3 regions of the Desulfobaculum sp. SPO524 genome follow, and region 1 is predicted to be linked to each of the others. Evidence: predicted binding sites of a transcription regulator. Region 1 holds the regulator's gene; each other region holds the start of a gene.
What was found. The regulator sigma-54, encoded in region 1, starts transcription at its own class of promoters, with help from an activator protein. The targets are predictions, from matches to a motif close to CTGGCACGGNNNNTGCTT.

Region 1 (4,472 bases):
GACCTCGGCGGCATTCAGCAAATGCTCGCCGTACTCCGCGTGGGTGACGATGACCACACCGACTGTCTTGGTTGTCTTTTCGCTCATGATACCCGCTAGCGCGCCACTTTCGGCGCGAATGGAATTTCGTCCTTCACCCGCCTCATTCGAGGTCGAGATGCCTGTGCTCAAGAAATACGGAATACTCTGCCTGACGCAGAGAGTCAAAGACGGCTTCGGCCACGGCGACGGACCTATGCCTGCCGCCGGTGCACCCAATGGCAACCGTCAGCCTGTACCGCCCTTCCCGCGCGTAGCACGGCAGGACATAGTGCAGGAAATCAAGCTGTTTCTCAAGGTATTCCCCGCCCTCTGGCGAGCGCAGGACAAAATCGGAAACCGCCTTGTCACGTCCCGTCAGGCTCCGCAGAGACTTCTCAAAGTACGGATTCGGCAAAAAGCGCAGGTCAAAGACAAGGTCCGCGTCCGTTGGCACCCCGTGCTTAAAGCCAAAGGTCACCAAGTACACGTGCAGGCCATAGCATTTGTCCTGCAGGAAATTCCACTTTTCCTGCAACGTGCGGCGCAGGTCGTGGATGGAATAGTCCGAGGTGTCGATGACAAGCTCGGCCAAGTCACGCACCGGGGCGAGCAGGCGGCGCTCCTCCACAAGGGCGCGGTCCAGCCCGACGCCCTGCTCCAGCGGATGCGGACGGCGGGTGGCCGCATACCTGCGGCGCAGCACATTTTCTCCGGCTTCAATAAACACCACGCGCGGCTCCACGCCGCTTTCGGCAAGGATGCCCCGTGTCTGTTCCCATTTGGCGGTAAAGTCAGAATGGCGGACGTCCAGCCCAAGGGTCAACCCTCGATGGTACACCTCTTTCTGACGGCGAAACAGGTCCACGAATTCGGGGATAACATCCGGGGGCAGCCCGTCCACGGAGACGAAGCCAAGGTCTTCAAAAACCTTCAGGGCAGTGGATTTGCCCGCTCCGGAGAGTCCGGAGAGGATAATGACGGGAAAATCCGGCTCGGCGGCCGCTCCCGGCACAACAGATTCCATGCTTAGGCTCCCTTGATAAGGCGGACCAGTTCGTCCTTATCGCCAGCCTCCAAGAAGGCCGTGCGGAACTTCTCATCCTTGAGAGTGCGCGAAATGTGGGCAAGGATGCGCAGATGCATCCCGGCCACCTTTTCCGGCGCAAGCACAAGAAAGAAGATATGACAGGGCTTAAAGTCCAGCGCATCAAAGTCAACGCCCTCGCGGCTTCTGGCGGCAACAACGACGATGTCGTCCAGCCCTTCCAGCTTGCCGTGGGGGATGGCGATGCCGTCGCCGATTCCTGTGGTACCCAGGGATTCCCGCTCCAGCAGGACTTCCTTGGCATGTTCAGGGTCAATGCCCTGCACATGCTGCGCAGCCCCGGCCACAAGTTCGGCCAGAACCGAAGACTTGGTTCTGGCCGAAAGTTCAGGGAATATCAAATCGCTATCGACAAAATCTCCGAGCTTCATTCGTACATCCCGGGATCAATGAGGCCATACTCGCCGGTCTTGCGGCGGTAGATGACGTTGACCCGTTCGGTTTCAGCGTTGCGGAACACGAGGAAATCATACTTGAAGGTGTCCAGCTGCATGGCGGCCTCGTCGGCCATCATGGGCTTGGGCGTGTAGGTGTCGGCCTGCACGATGACAGGGCCGGATGCGGCGTCCATGTCCTCGGCGTCGAATCCGGCAAGGGCGGCGACGTCTTCCTGGCGCACGGTGTCGCGCGCGCGGCGGCGGTCCTTGTCCTTTTCACGCGTCTTGCGGACCTGTGCGGACATCTTGTCCAGCACAAGGTCGATGGAGGAGTACATGTCTTCCGACTCCTCAACGGCGGACATATTCATATTGTCCCCGGCAAGCGAGACCTCCGCGATGTGGCGAAACTTCTCCACACTCATGTTGATCTGCAATTCGGCATTGCCGGTATCGGCGTACTTGATCAGCTTTTCAAAGCGCTTGCGGGCATACTGCTTGAGATGGTCCGAAGGCTCGAAATTCTTAAAGGTCAAGCTGATGTTCATCGACGATCCTCCTTAACTGCTGGGGTTGGATCGAATACTCACCATATTGGAAAGTGTACTTGCATTCAGCCTGAAAATAAAGGGTGTTGTCGCCACTCCGCCCCTCCTAAAAGACCTGCTTGCGTTTGGAGGAGGACGGTATGCCGAGGGAGCTGCGATATTTGGCAACAGTTCGCCGTGCGATGTTGACCTGAAGCCGCCCTTTGAGGATATCGGCGATTTTCTCGTCCGAAAGAGGCTTTTTGGTATCTTCCTTTCCGATGAGTTCCTTGATGTGCGCCTTCACGCTCTCGGAACCGACCTGTGATCCGTCGTCCATACCGAGGGCGCTGTTGAAGAAAAATTTCAGCTCGAACACGCCATGGGGCGTGGACACATACTTGCTGGTGGTGATGCGGCTGATGGTGGATTCGTGCATTTCGATGTCGTCTGCCACATCCTTGAGGATGAGGGGCTTCAGACGGGTCACGCCATGCTCGAAGAACCCGCGCTGGAAGCGCACAAGACTCTCCATAACCTTATAGAGGGTCCGCTGGCGCTGGTACAGGCTTTTCATCAGCCACTGGGCGGAACGCAGGCGCTCGTTCAGGTATTCCTTCTCCGGCGCGCCGCGCCCATCCTTCACGGAATCGAGATAGAAATCATTAACCGTCAACTGCGGCAAACCGTCGTCATTGAGCACGATGACGAAGTCGTCCTCGTACTTGTAGACGTGCACATCCGGGCTGACGTACTGCGCCTCGCCACTGCCAAAGGCAGCACCGGGCATGGGGTCAAGGGTTTGCAGAAAGTCGAGGTATTCCTTGAGGCCTTCGAGGGTGAGGCGGAACTTGCGCGCCAGCGGCTTGTAGCGGCGCTTTTCAAGGTCCTCCAGGTGGTCGCTGACGAGGGAGTGCAGGATGGGGTCGTCGTATCCGTTGACCTCAAGCTGTACGAGCAGACACTCGCGCGGGTCGCGGGCGGCAACGCCCACGGGGTCCATGCGCTGAACGCGGTGCAGCGTTTCCTCCACGGCGTCCACGGAGCATTTGGCTTCCTCGGCGATTTCCTCAACGGTGCTTTGCAGGTACCCCTGCGAGCCAAGGTTGCCGAGGATAACCTCTGCGATGTCCACCTGCTCCGGCGTCATGTCCGAGAGGCGAATCTGCCATTCCAGATGCCCTTCCAGCGATGGCTTGGACGAGAGACGGGCCTCAAAGGACAAGCCCTCCTCCGGGATTTCCGCTTCACGCGCCGAGGACTGCCGCCCCGTGGAAGAGAACTCCCCGAGGTAGTTTTCCCAATCCGCGCCCTGCATCGCGTCCTGATCGCCAACGCCATCGGCCATGGCTTCGCCGTTGTCTACGGCTTCTGCCGACCGGGCGTCCTGCTCGGCCTCGGCCTTCTCCTGCGACGGCTCGACGGCGGCCTCCTCCAGAAGGGGATTCTCGAGGAGTTCCTGCTGGACCATGTCCACCAACTCCACGCGGGAGAGCTGCAGCAGCTTGATGGCCTGCTGCAACTGCGGTGTCATGACCAGTTGCTGAGAGAGCTTGAGTTGTTGTCGTAGTTCAAGTGCCATGTTGGCTTATGTCTTCTTGCGAAATGTTGGCGTTGCAGATTCCGTATCAGGCTGCCCCGTCAAAGGGGGCGGAAGTGCGACAGTGCCTACGGCATCTAAAAAAAATGGTGCTTGTGCGGACTTCGTTACCGACCGCACAAGCACCATGCCACATTCACAACAAGCTTGCAACCAAGACTGGCAAGGTTCTTGAATATAGGGATTTATATAGAATTTCCGGAAGGTTACAGACAGAACCCCTCGCCAAGGTAGACCCGGCGAGCCTTCGGATCGGCACAAATTTCTTCCGGAGTACCGCTCAGGATGATGCGGCCTTCGTAGACAAGGTAGGCCCTGTCGCAAATGCGCAGGGTTTCGCGGACGTTATGGTCGGAGATAAGCACGCCAATGCCCTTCTCTTTCAGCCCGCGCACAATTCCTTGTATGTCATCCACGGCGATGGGGTCAATCCCCGCAAAAGGCTCGTCCAGCAGCATGAATTTCGGATTTAGGATAAGCGCGCGGGCAATCTCGAGCCGCCTGCGCTCGCCGCCAGAGAGGTGCATGGCCTTCTGGTCCGCAAGGCGCGTAATGCCCAGCTCGTCCAGCAACTGGTCCGCGCGCCGCTTCTGCTCTGCGCTGTCCAGTCCGCTCTGCTCCAGAATAATCTCCAGATTCTGCCGCACGGACAGCTTTTTGAAGATGGAGCTTTCCTGCGGCAGGTAGCTCATGCCGAGGCGGGCGCGCTCGTGCAGGGGCAGCATGGTGATGGCCTCGTCATCAAGGTGCACCGCGCCGCCGTTGGGCTTGATGATGCCCGCCAGCATGTAGAACGTGGTGGTCTTGCCCGCGCCGTTGGGGCCAAGCAGACCAACAACCTC
Region 2 (4,472 bases), 220 kb from region 1:
TGTCGCTCAGGAACACATAATCCGGCAGGCGGTAATCCCGCAGGGAATTCTCGCCGGGCATGGCCTTCAGCTTGGGCGTCAAGGTTTCGACGATGCCCTTGATGAGTCCGTCGCGCCGCACCAGCCTGCCACCCTTCTGGACCACAAGGCGACCGGGCAAAATGCACAGTTCGCCGTAGTCCTCAAGGTAGTAGTCCATGATGCGCTGTAACTTTTCACGGGGGATGCTGGTCTGGTCGCCGCGCTCACGCGGGGCCTTCCACAACTCCGTGGCCGCCAGCACCTTCCACTCATCGGGCTTCAGGTTGCCCACGGGGGACGCAATTTCGCCAAGACGCACGACATCGCCCTGCACCACTGCGGCGTCCCGGACGGCGATGCGCCACGTTGGCCGCGTCTCCCCGGCCTGCGCCACGGCAACGAACAGCCAGCACAGCACAACCAGCGCCCCAACAAGGGTCGCCAGCGCCGGGGCAAAGTCCGACAGCCTGCGTCCTGCTGCGGTGTCGCGTGTCATATTCATCGCATCCTCCTTGGCTCGGTCATGCTATCGCTTCAGCTGGTTGGCAATCTGGAGCATCTGGTCCGAGGTGGTCACAGCCTTGGAGTTCACCTCGTAGGCGCGCTGGCCAACGATCATCTGCACCATTTCGTCAACGATTTCGACGTTGGACATTTCAATAAAGCCCTGAGCGACGGTACCAACGTTGTCCTCGCCCGGGGTGCCTTCGGTGGCGTCGCCGGAGGCCTCGGTCGGCAGATACAGGTTCTTGCCGATGCTGTTGAGGCCTGCGGGGTTGACGAAGGTGTAGAGCGGGATATCCGTTGCCGCCAGTTCTTCGCCGTTCTTGTCCAAGGCCGCCATATGGCCTTTGTCCGTGATGACGATGTTGGCGGTATCCACCGGCACAGTGAACTCGGGCTGCAGGGTGTAGCCGTTGGCCGTCACCACCGTGCCCTCGTTGTCCAGCTTGAACGCACCGGCGCGGGTGTAGGCCTGCTCGCCGTTCATATCCACCTGAAAGAAGCCGTCGCCCTCGATGACCATGTCCAACGGATTGTTGGTGTTCTGAAAGTCACCCTGAGTGAAAAACTTGTGTACCGTCGTGGGTTTGACACCCATACCAACCTGCAGACCGGTGGGGGTGAAGCCGCCGCCGTCGGTCGGGGAACCCGCCATTTTGAGGTTCTGGTACATCAGGTCCTCGAACTCCGCCCGGCTCTTTTTAAAGCCAATGGTATTCACGTTGGCGAGGTTGTTCGAGATGACGTCAATGTTGAGCTGCTGGGCGACCATGCCCGTCGCGGCCGTCCATAAGGATCGCATCATGGTGAGTAGCCTCCTGATCAGACCTTGCCGACCTTATTAATTGCGTTGGAGTCCGTCTCCTTCGACGTAGTGATAACCTTTTGATAGGCCTCAAAGGAGCGTTGGGTTTCGATCATCTTGACCATTTCGGTCACGACCTCGACGTTGGGGGCCTCGAGGTAGCCCTGTGCCACCTGCGCCTCCAGAGCCGGTTCTTCAACGGCCTGACGGTCGGGGTGGATTTCGAAAAGGTTCTGCCCCACCTTGCGCAGGGCGGTCAGGTCGCTGACCGTGGACAACTGGATGGCGTCCAGCGCCTCGCCATCGGCGAAAATCTGACCATCGGCCGTCACGCTCAGGCGCGTGCTGGGCGGCACGGCAATGGGGCCGCCTTCGCCGAGGAGCTGATGCCCGTCCGCGTTGACGATGAGGCCGTCCGGTCCCACGGTGAAGTGGCCGTTTCTGGTGTAGTAGTCGCCGTTGTCGTTGCGTACCTTGAAGAAGCCCTCGCCCGAAATGGCAAGGTCCAGCGGGTTGTCCGACTTCTTCATGCTCCCCTGACTAAAATCAATGCGCGACTCCGCTATGCGGACTTTTGACAGGTAGTCCGGTTCCGGGAAAAGCGGCTTGGAACGGACGTTCAAAACCGGTTCCCGAATCACGTCATGAGCGAAGCGAACGAACACGTCACGAAAGGCCATCCGGTCGCGTTTGTAGCCGGTGGTGTTCACGTTCGCCAAATTATTGGCGATGGTGTTCATGCGATGCTCTTGGGTCAAAGCCCCGAAAAGCGCGCTATACATACCGTCTTGCATTTTTCCGCCTCCTTGGCGCGAGTTTCCTGCGCCTAGAGAAGCAAGTACCGCGCCAAAAGGAATTCGGTATGCCACAGCATTTTTCTGCGCCCACGCTCGCGCGCCCCCAAGCCCGCCGCATGAGAACCATTCTCATGCGGGATTTCTCTTTCAAAAGGGTTTAACCCTGTTCTATATTATGGTAATTGATTGCGTGTTGGCGGCTGCGCCCACGCAAAGCCGTCCGTGAATCCGGCATTTTTTCTGCGCGAGGCAAAATCAAAAATTACCGGATTTTACCCTGGACGCTTGACAAGGTGCCCCAATTTGGTATTTCGTCTCGTTCCGAGGCGCGGGTGTAACTCAGCTGGTAGAGTACAAGCTTCCCAAGCTTGGAGTCGCGAGTTCGAACCTCGTCACCCGCTCCAGAACTTCTAACCCCTCGGATCTATTCCAAAATGAGACGAGTGGACCTCGCGGTCCACTTTTTTTTTCAGGCAGATCACACTATGAACACACATCTGATTCAGGAACTTGATGACCTGATCAGGCCCATGGCTGAAGCACAGGGCCTGTGGTTGTGGGGCATCGACCTTGCGGGTAACGACAACCGCTCCGTCCTGCGCGTGTACGTTGAAACTGACGACGGCGTCACCATCGCCGAATGCGCACGCCTCTCCCGCGACCTCAGCGTGGCCCTTGACGTGGAAGACCTCATTCCAGGCAAGTACACCTTGGAAGTCTCCTCGCCGGGACTGAATCGCAAGTTTTTCTCTGCGGACCAGATGGCTGCCTACGTGGGCCAGGATGTGTCCGTTACCCTGCTGGAGCCTCTGGAAGGCCAAAAGGGATATACCGGAAAGCTCGTCTCCGTCGATGGGCAGACCATTACCATTAATGATGGGACAGATGCACTCTCGTGCAACTGGGACGAGATTAAGAAGGCTAACCTCCGCTATGCGTTTCCGGAACCCGGCGCCAAGGGGAGAAAAGGCTAGGACTTCAATCGGCAAGCCGAGCTTGGAGGTTTTTCCATGAGTATGGAACTGAAAAAAGCCATAGAACAGATCAGCAAAGACAAGGGCATCGACCGCGACCTGCTCGTCGATACCCTTGAAGAAGCCGTTCGCTCCTCCGTCGTGCGCAAGTACGGCGATGACATCGACATCGAAGTCAGCCTCAATGAGGAAACCGGCGACATCGAAGTATATCAGTTCAAAGCGGTTGTCGCTGAGGTCAACGACCCGGCAACCGAAATCACTATTGAAGACGCACAGGAACATGATCCCGGTGCGCAGGTTGACGACGAGCTGGGCTTCCGCCTGAACGTCGAAGACCTCGGACGCATCGCCGCCCAGTCCGCCAAGCAGGTGATCATCCAGCGCATGCGCGACGCAGAGCAGGAAATCATCTACGAGGAATACAAGGACCGCGTCGGCGAAATCATCAGCGGCATCATCCAGCGCCGCGACAAGGCCGGCTGGATCATTAACCTTGGCAGAACGGAAGCCCTTCTGCCCAAGGACCAGCAGATTCCCAGAGAGCGCTACAAGCGTGGCGACCGCGTGCAGTGTTACCTCACCGAGGTACGCCGCGAGGGCCGTGGCCCGCAGGTCATCGTGTCCCGCTCCTGCCCGGAGTACATGTCCGCCCTCTTCAAGAGGGAAGTGCCCGAAGTGGCAGACGGCACCGTGCGCATTCTCGGTGTCGCCCGCGATCCGGGCAGCCGCGCCAAGGTTGCCGTCCAGTCCAGCGACAGGGACGTCGATCCCGTGGGCGCATGTGTCGGCATCCGCGGCTCGCGCATCCAGAACATCGTTCAGGAACTGCGCGGCGAACGCATCGACATTGTCGTGTGGAGCCCGGATGTGGCAACCTACGCTGTCAACGCCCTCTCCCCCGCCGTTATCTCCCGCATTACGGTGGATGAGGAAGAGAACATGCTCGAAGTCGTCGTGCCCGACGATCAGCTCACGCTGGCCATTGGCCGCAAAGGGCAGAACGTCAAGCTGGCCGCACGCCTCTTGGGTTGGAAGATCGATATCTTTACTGAGTCCCGCTACGGCGACCTCCACGCAGAGCTCCAGCATCTGGAGCAGATTGCCAGCGTGGCCGAGGTCCCCGTGGAAGAGTTCCTTGCCGCTGGCTTTGATTCCGTGGACAAGCTGGATTCCGCAGAGGATGAAGACCTGCTCTCCATTGAGTCGCTGTCCGAATCCCAGATCGGTGATGTCCGCTCCGCCATCAACCTGCTGCGTTCGTTCCAGGCTGATGAAGCCGAGGGCGACGAAGAAGATGAGGTATCGGCGGAAGAGTTCGCCGAAGTCGCAGCCGCAGAAGGTGACGAAGTCACTGAGGAAACTCCCGAA
Region 3 (4,472 bases), 760 kb from region 1:
CCGACTCCGGTGCACGAAGGGTCGCCCTCCCCTTCGCCCCGCGTCCACGAGCCCTCGCCTTCCAACCGAATATCCTCCGCTTGAATGACCGAGTTCTCACACATCACAGCGGCACGGGTAATAACATTGACCACTTCCCGTATGTTGCCGGGCCAATGGTAATCCCGCATCTTTTCCAACGCGCCCTTGCTCAGTGCGACGCCCTTGCGGCCAGCCATAGCCTCTGCATTGCGCAAATAGTGGTGTGCAAGAGCGGGAATGCTCTCACGGTGACGCCTCAGCGGCGGCGTGGACAGCATGATAACCTTCAACCGGTAGTACAGATCCTCTCGAAAGCGACCCTCGCGGATTTCTTCCGTAAGGTCGGCGTTGGTCGCTGCAATGAGCCGCACATTCACGTCTACCTCACGGTCGCTGCCAAGGGGTTTGATCTTCCGCATGGCAATAGCGCGAAGAAGCGCCTGCTGCACCTTGGGCGACGCAGACTGGACTTCATCGAGAAACAGCGTTCCACCGTGCGCCTCCTGAAACGCGCCTTTCCTGTCGCTGCGGGCCTCGGTAAACGCTCCGCGCACGTGCCCAAACAGCGTATCCAGCAGCAGGTTCTCGTCCAATGCGCCGCAATTTATGGATATGAAGGGCTTTGACCGGCGCGGACTGAGCCGGTGCACGGCCTCAGCGGCCAACTGCTTGCCCGTCCCCGTCTCGCCAACCACAAGAACGTCCACATCCACCTGCGCAGCGCGAACGATATCTGACTTGACCTTCTCAATTTCCGGGCCAATGCCGATTATTTCAGGGATAACATCGTCGTCGGGGCAAGCTCCGGCCAGTTCATCTTCTAGCGACACCTTCTCGCGTAGGCTGACATCACGGATGGCCTCGTCCTTGCGCCGTATCTCCTCAATCTGGCTGCGCATAATCGCAAACATTCTGTTCAGCGCATCACGCAAACGTTCGGCCTCATACCCGGACGTCGTCATGGTTATTTCGCCAACCTCACCCTCGCCATGCATATGATCGACGGTTCTTGCCAACTGCAGAATTGGACGGGTCAGGCAATGGCTCACACCAATAATAACAGCCGCAAGAAGCAGCGCGGACACAATAGTAATAATGAACATCACATCAAGATGCTTATAGCCCGCAGCTACGGTCAGCACACTGCGGTCCTCGAAGGCGACTCCCGCCACAACACGCCGCTCCCCCCCCGCAACAGACGCGTAGGATACAGGAGCCCACGCAAGGTAGTAATCATCTACGCTTGAAGCGTGCCGCCCGTCGTTTTCTTCGCGGATGATGCCGCCGTGCCCTTCGCGATTCTTGTTCACCATCCCCCAAAAGGACGTCTTGCCCGATGACGGACGAAAAGCGCAGGACAGACCGGGGCGCCCAAGGGTGCCGTCCATGCCTGCCCGAGCAAGATAGGTGGACAATGGTGCATCCTGCTTTTCCAAATCCACTGACTGGCACAGCATCCAGCCGTCGTTATCAAAGAGATACGTGAACCGGACCTCGCTGCTTCGCGGATAGCCCCACAAGGGCGATTTATCGGAGTTGTACAGCGACAAAATGTTTCGGACATCGTGCACGTCGAGCCCAACGAACAGTAGCCCTTCGCTCCCATCAGGCCCAATGCACGGAGTAAAGAAGCGCAGGATGTGCGTCGACACGCGTTGCTGCGCGCCCTCCGGCCCTTCAAACGGGTACTCAATCTCAAGAATTGGTGAAATGCGGACCTCGCCCTGACGAAGCCCCTCCGCCTCATCAAAGGTCAAAAGCGGGTTGGGACGAATAGAGCCAAAATCATCCCCCTTGGCAACAGACATGTCGCCATCGCGCGACACAATGACGAAATGCCCCCCCCCGCCGCCGGAGATGAACCCCGCCTCACGATAGGACACCCCGCCTGCACGTCTATTTCGCGCAATATAATCGTGCAAAACAGCATCGTCGATGCGGCCTTGCGCGATAAAAAGGATATCTTCCCGACATGTTGAAAAAAGCTGTTCGATCTGATGGGAGATGGCAAGCGTCTGCACGCGGACGTTGCGCTCAAGGATAAGGTCAATAAATGAGCAAGACACTCTGTAGGAAAAAAAACCGGAGATGCCAAGAATACAGATCACAGCCGGGACAAGCCACACAAGAAGCCGCGTTCCGATGCTCCATCCGCGGCCGTCTTCCGCGCCGCCACGCAGTACCAATGATGGAAATTTACCGTTGAACAGCCCCATACCCCCTCCTGCTCCCCTGCTCATGCCGAACACAACGCGCCATTATCTCGCAATATAGGACGAGATCAATTGGTGAATATCGCTTGCAACACGCCAAGGTCAATACCTTTTTCACTTTGGCATACGCATTGCTCTGCCCAATACATCGCAAAGCCGCTTTATGAAACCAGGTGGCCGTTTGGCTAAGCCGCCAAGGCAATGCGACAAAAGAGACGCCGGACGCGGCGCTCTGCGAAAAGGATCAAACCGGCCTGGACGGGAGCCGGCCCCGCCCAGAACCGGAGACGGTACGGCAAGTGAAAACCCTCAAACGCAAGTCGGAGATTCATCATGAAGAAGCGAACTTTCGGTATCTTCGCCACAGCCGTGGCCATCCACTCCTTCCTCGCCAAGGCCGCGATAGCGGGCGGCGGAGCGGCCAACGATCTCGTTGTCGTGGCCGACACACGGGTCATTTCGTCTGACATCCTGCGGTACTTCGCGGACCTCTACAACACGAACATTCTCCTTTTCGCCATATGGGCCGTCGTACTCACGGCGGCGATGGGGTGCATTTTAGGCTTCATCATGGACCGTGTGATGCAGCATACAGGCATCGACCTCAGCTCGCGCAAAATCGTTGAACACTAGGACACGTGGAGGGACATCATGGCTGATATGAGTTGGCTTTACATGTACATGCCCATCGCTGGCGTGGACATCTTCTGGCCGGGCCTTGTGCTCATTGGGTTCTCGGTCGGTGTTATCGGCGGATTCTTCGGCATGGGTGGCGCATGGATGGTCACCCCTGGACTAAATATCCTTGGCTTCCCCATGGCTTTCGCCATCGGCACGGACATTGCCCACATTGCAGGCAAATCAATGATATCCACCATGCGCCACTCCAAGTTCGGCAACGTGGACTACAAGCTTGGCATCGTCATGCTTGTGGGCACAATGATCGGCATTGAAATTGGCGCGCAAATCATCATGTACCTCGAACGGCTCGGCCTGGTCGGCTCCATCGTCCGCTGGGTGTATGTGGGCTTCTTGGCTCTCATCGCATGGATGGTCTTCTACGACTACGCCAAGGCCGTAAGAAACAAGAAGAAGGGCCTGACCGGAGAGCACGGCGCCGAAGGCGTAACGTGGTACAAGACCCTGCACAAGCTGAACATCCCCCCGATGGTTCACTTCACCCGCTCCGGCTTTACCTGTTCGGCATGGCTGCCCATCTTGGTCTCCTTGCTCACAGGTGTTCTGGCTGGCTTCCTCGGCATCGGCGGCGGCCTTCTGCGCATGCCCGCTCTTGTATACCTCATCGGCTGCCCCACCCATGTGGCCGTGGGTACGGACCTCTTCGAAGTCATGATCTCCGGCCTATACGGTGCGTTCACCTACACGCTCAAGGGCCGCATCGAAATCGTGGCCGTGTTCGTAATGCTGACGGGCGCCGCCATTGGCGCACAGATTGGCACTGTTGCCACCAAATACTCCAAGGGCTACGGCATCCGCCTCGCCTTTGGCGCGGCAGTCCTGTGCTGCATGATCTCCATCATCCTCAAGCAGCTCAATTTCACCGCCGCAGCTGCGGTACTCATCCTCTCCACCATCAGCATCATCTGCCTGATGATCATCAAGATTATGTGGGTTGGTGCATCTCAAGAGATTCGGGAAAAGAAGGCCCGCGATCAGGCAGGCGCCTGACCGAAAGACACAAAGGAGTCATAATATGAAACGTCTTTTGACCATTCTGACCTCGGCCCTCATTGTCTCATGCCTCGCCATTGGCAGCGCTTTTGCGGCAGAGGTGGTCCAAGGCAAATGCATTACCTACAACACCACATCCACCACTATTGAGGTGGAGGAATACGACATCAACTTCTCCCAAAACCACCCCTACGGCCAGTCCACCGGCATCCGAACGATCTTCAACGTCAAGGATGCAAAGATTGGCATCTCGCCCGAAACTGGCGATATCCTACGCATCGCCTTTAACGTCGAGGGCACCGAGAAGATGGCTATCAAGGTCATGAACGTCTCCAAGCAGGACCTCAACAAAAAGTAACCACAACGCCGAACCGCACGCCCCGAACCACCGGGGCGTGCGGGACATCCGGAGAAAACAAGATGCTCAACGTTCGCAACGTCAAAGACAGGCTAAACGCACGGCAAAAGGTTGTGGTCATCATCATGGACATCATGCTGCTGACCGAGCTGTTCCTCTGCATGTATTACGGATCGGCCAAATCGGAG

Region 2: the regulator sigma-54 is predicted to act here: its motif matches at 2,163-2,180, upstream of flgF (flagellar basal-body rod protein FlgF).
Region 3: the regulator sigma-54 is predicted to act here: its motif matches at 2,354-2,371, upstream of ACI3L3_RS06085 (DVU0150 family protein).

Annotation. Positions count from the first base shown of each region.
Region 1 covers NZ_JBJDSB010000002.1:871,851-876,322, reverse strand. The annotation lists gene ACI3L3_RS09525 (PTS sugar transporter subunit IIA) at 1-87, opposite strand, end outside; gene rapZ (RNase adapter RapZ) at 143-1,045, opposite strand; gene ACI3L3_RS09515 (PTS sugar transporter subunit IIA) at 1,048-1,497, opposite strand; gene hpf (ribosome hibernation-promoting factor, HPF/YfiA family) at 1,494-2,051, opposite strand; gene rpoN (RNA polymerase factor sigma-54) at 2,158-3,612, opposite strand; gene lptB (LPS export ABC transporter ATP-binding protein) at 3,837-4,472, opposite strand, start outside.
Region 2 covers NZ_JBJDSB010000002.1:648,301-652,772, reverse strand. The annotation lists gene flgA (flagellar basal body P-ring formation chaperone FlgA) at 1-523, opposite strand, end outside; gene flgG (flagellar basal-body rod protein FlgG) at 548-1,330, opposite strand; gene flgF (flagellar basal-body rod protein FlgF) at 1,348-2,124, opposite strand; tRNA gene ACI3L3_RS08550 (tRNA-Gly) at 2,456-2,531, shown strand; gene rimP (ribosome maturation factor RimP) at 2,613-3,101, shown strand; gene nusA (transcription termination factor NusA) at 3,138-4,472, shown strand, end outside.
Region 3 covers NZ_JBJDSB010000002.1:114,821-119,292, reverse strand. The annotation lists gene ACI3L3_RS06090 (sigma 54-interacting transcriptional regulator) at 1-2,237, opposite strand, end outside; gene ACI3L3_RS06085 (DVU0150 family protein) at 2,568-2,867, shown strand; gene ACI3L3_RS06080 (sulfite exporter TauE/SafE family protein) at 2,895-3,923, shown strand; gene ACI3L3_RS06075 (hypothetical protein) at 3,949-4,284, shown strand; gene ACI3L3_RS06070 (hypothetical protein) at 4,347-4,472, shown strand, end outside.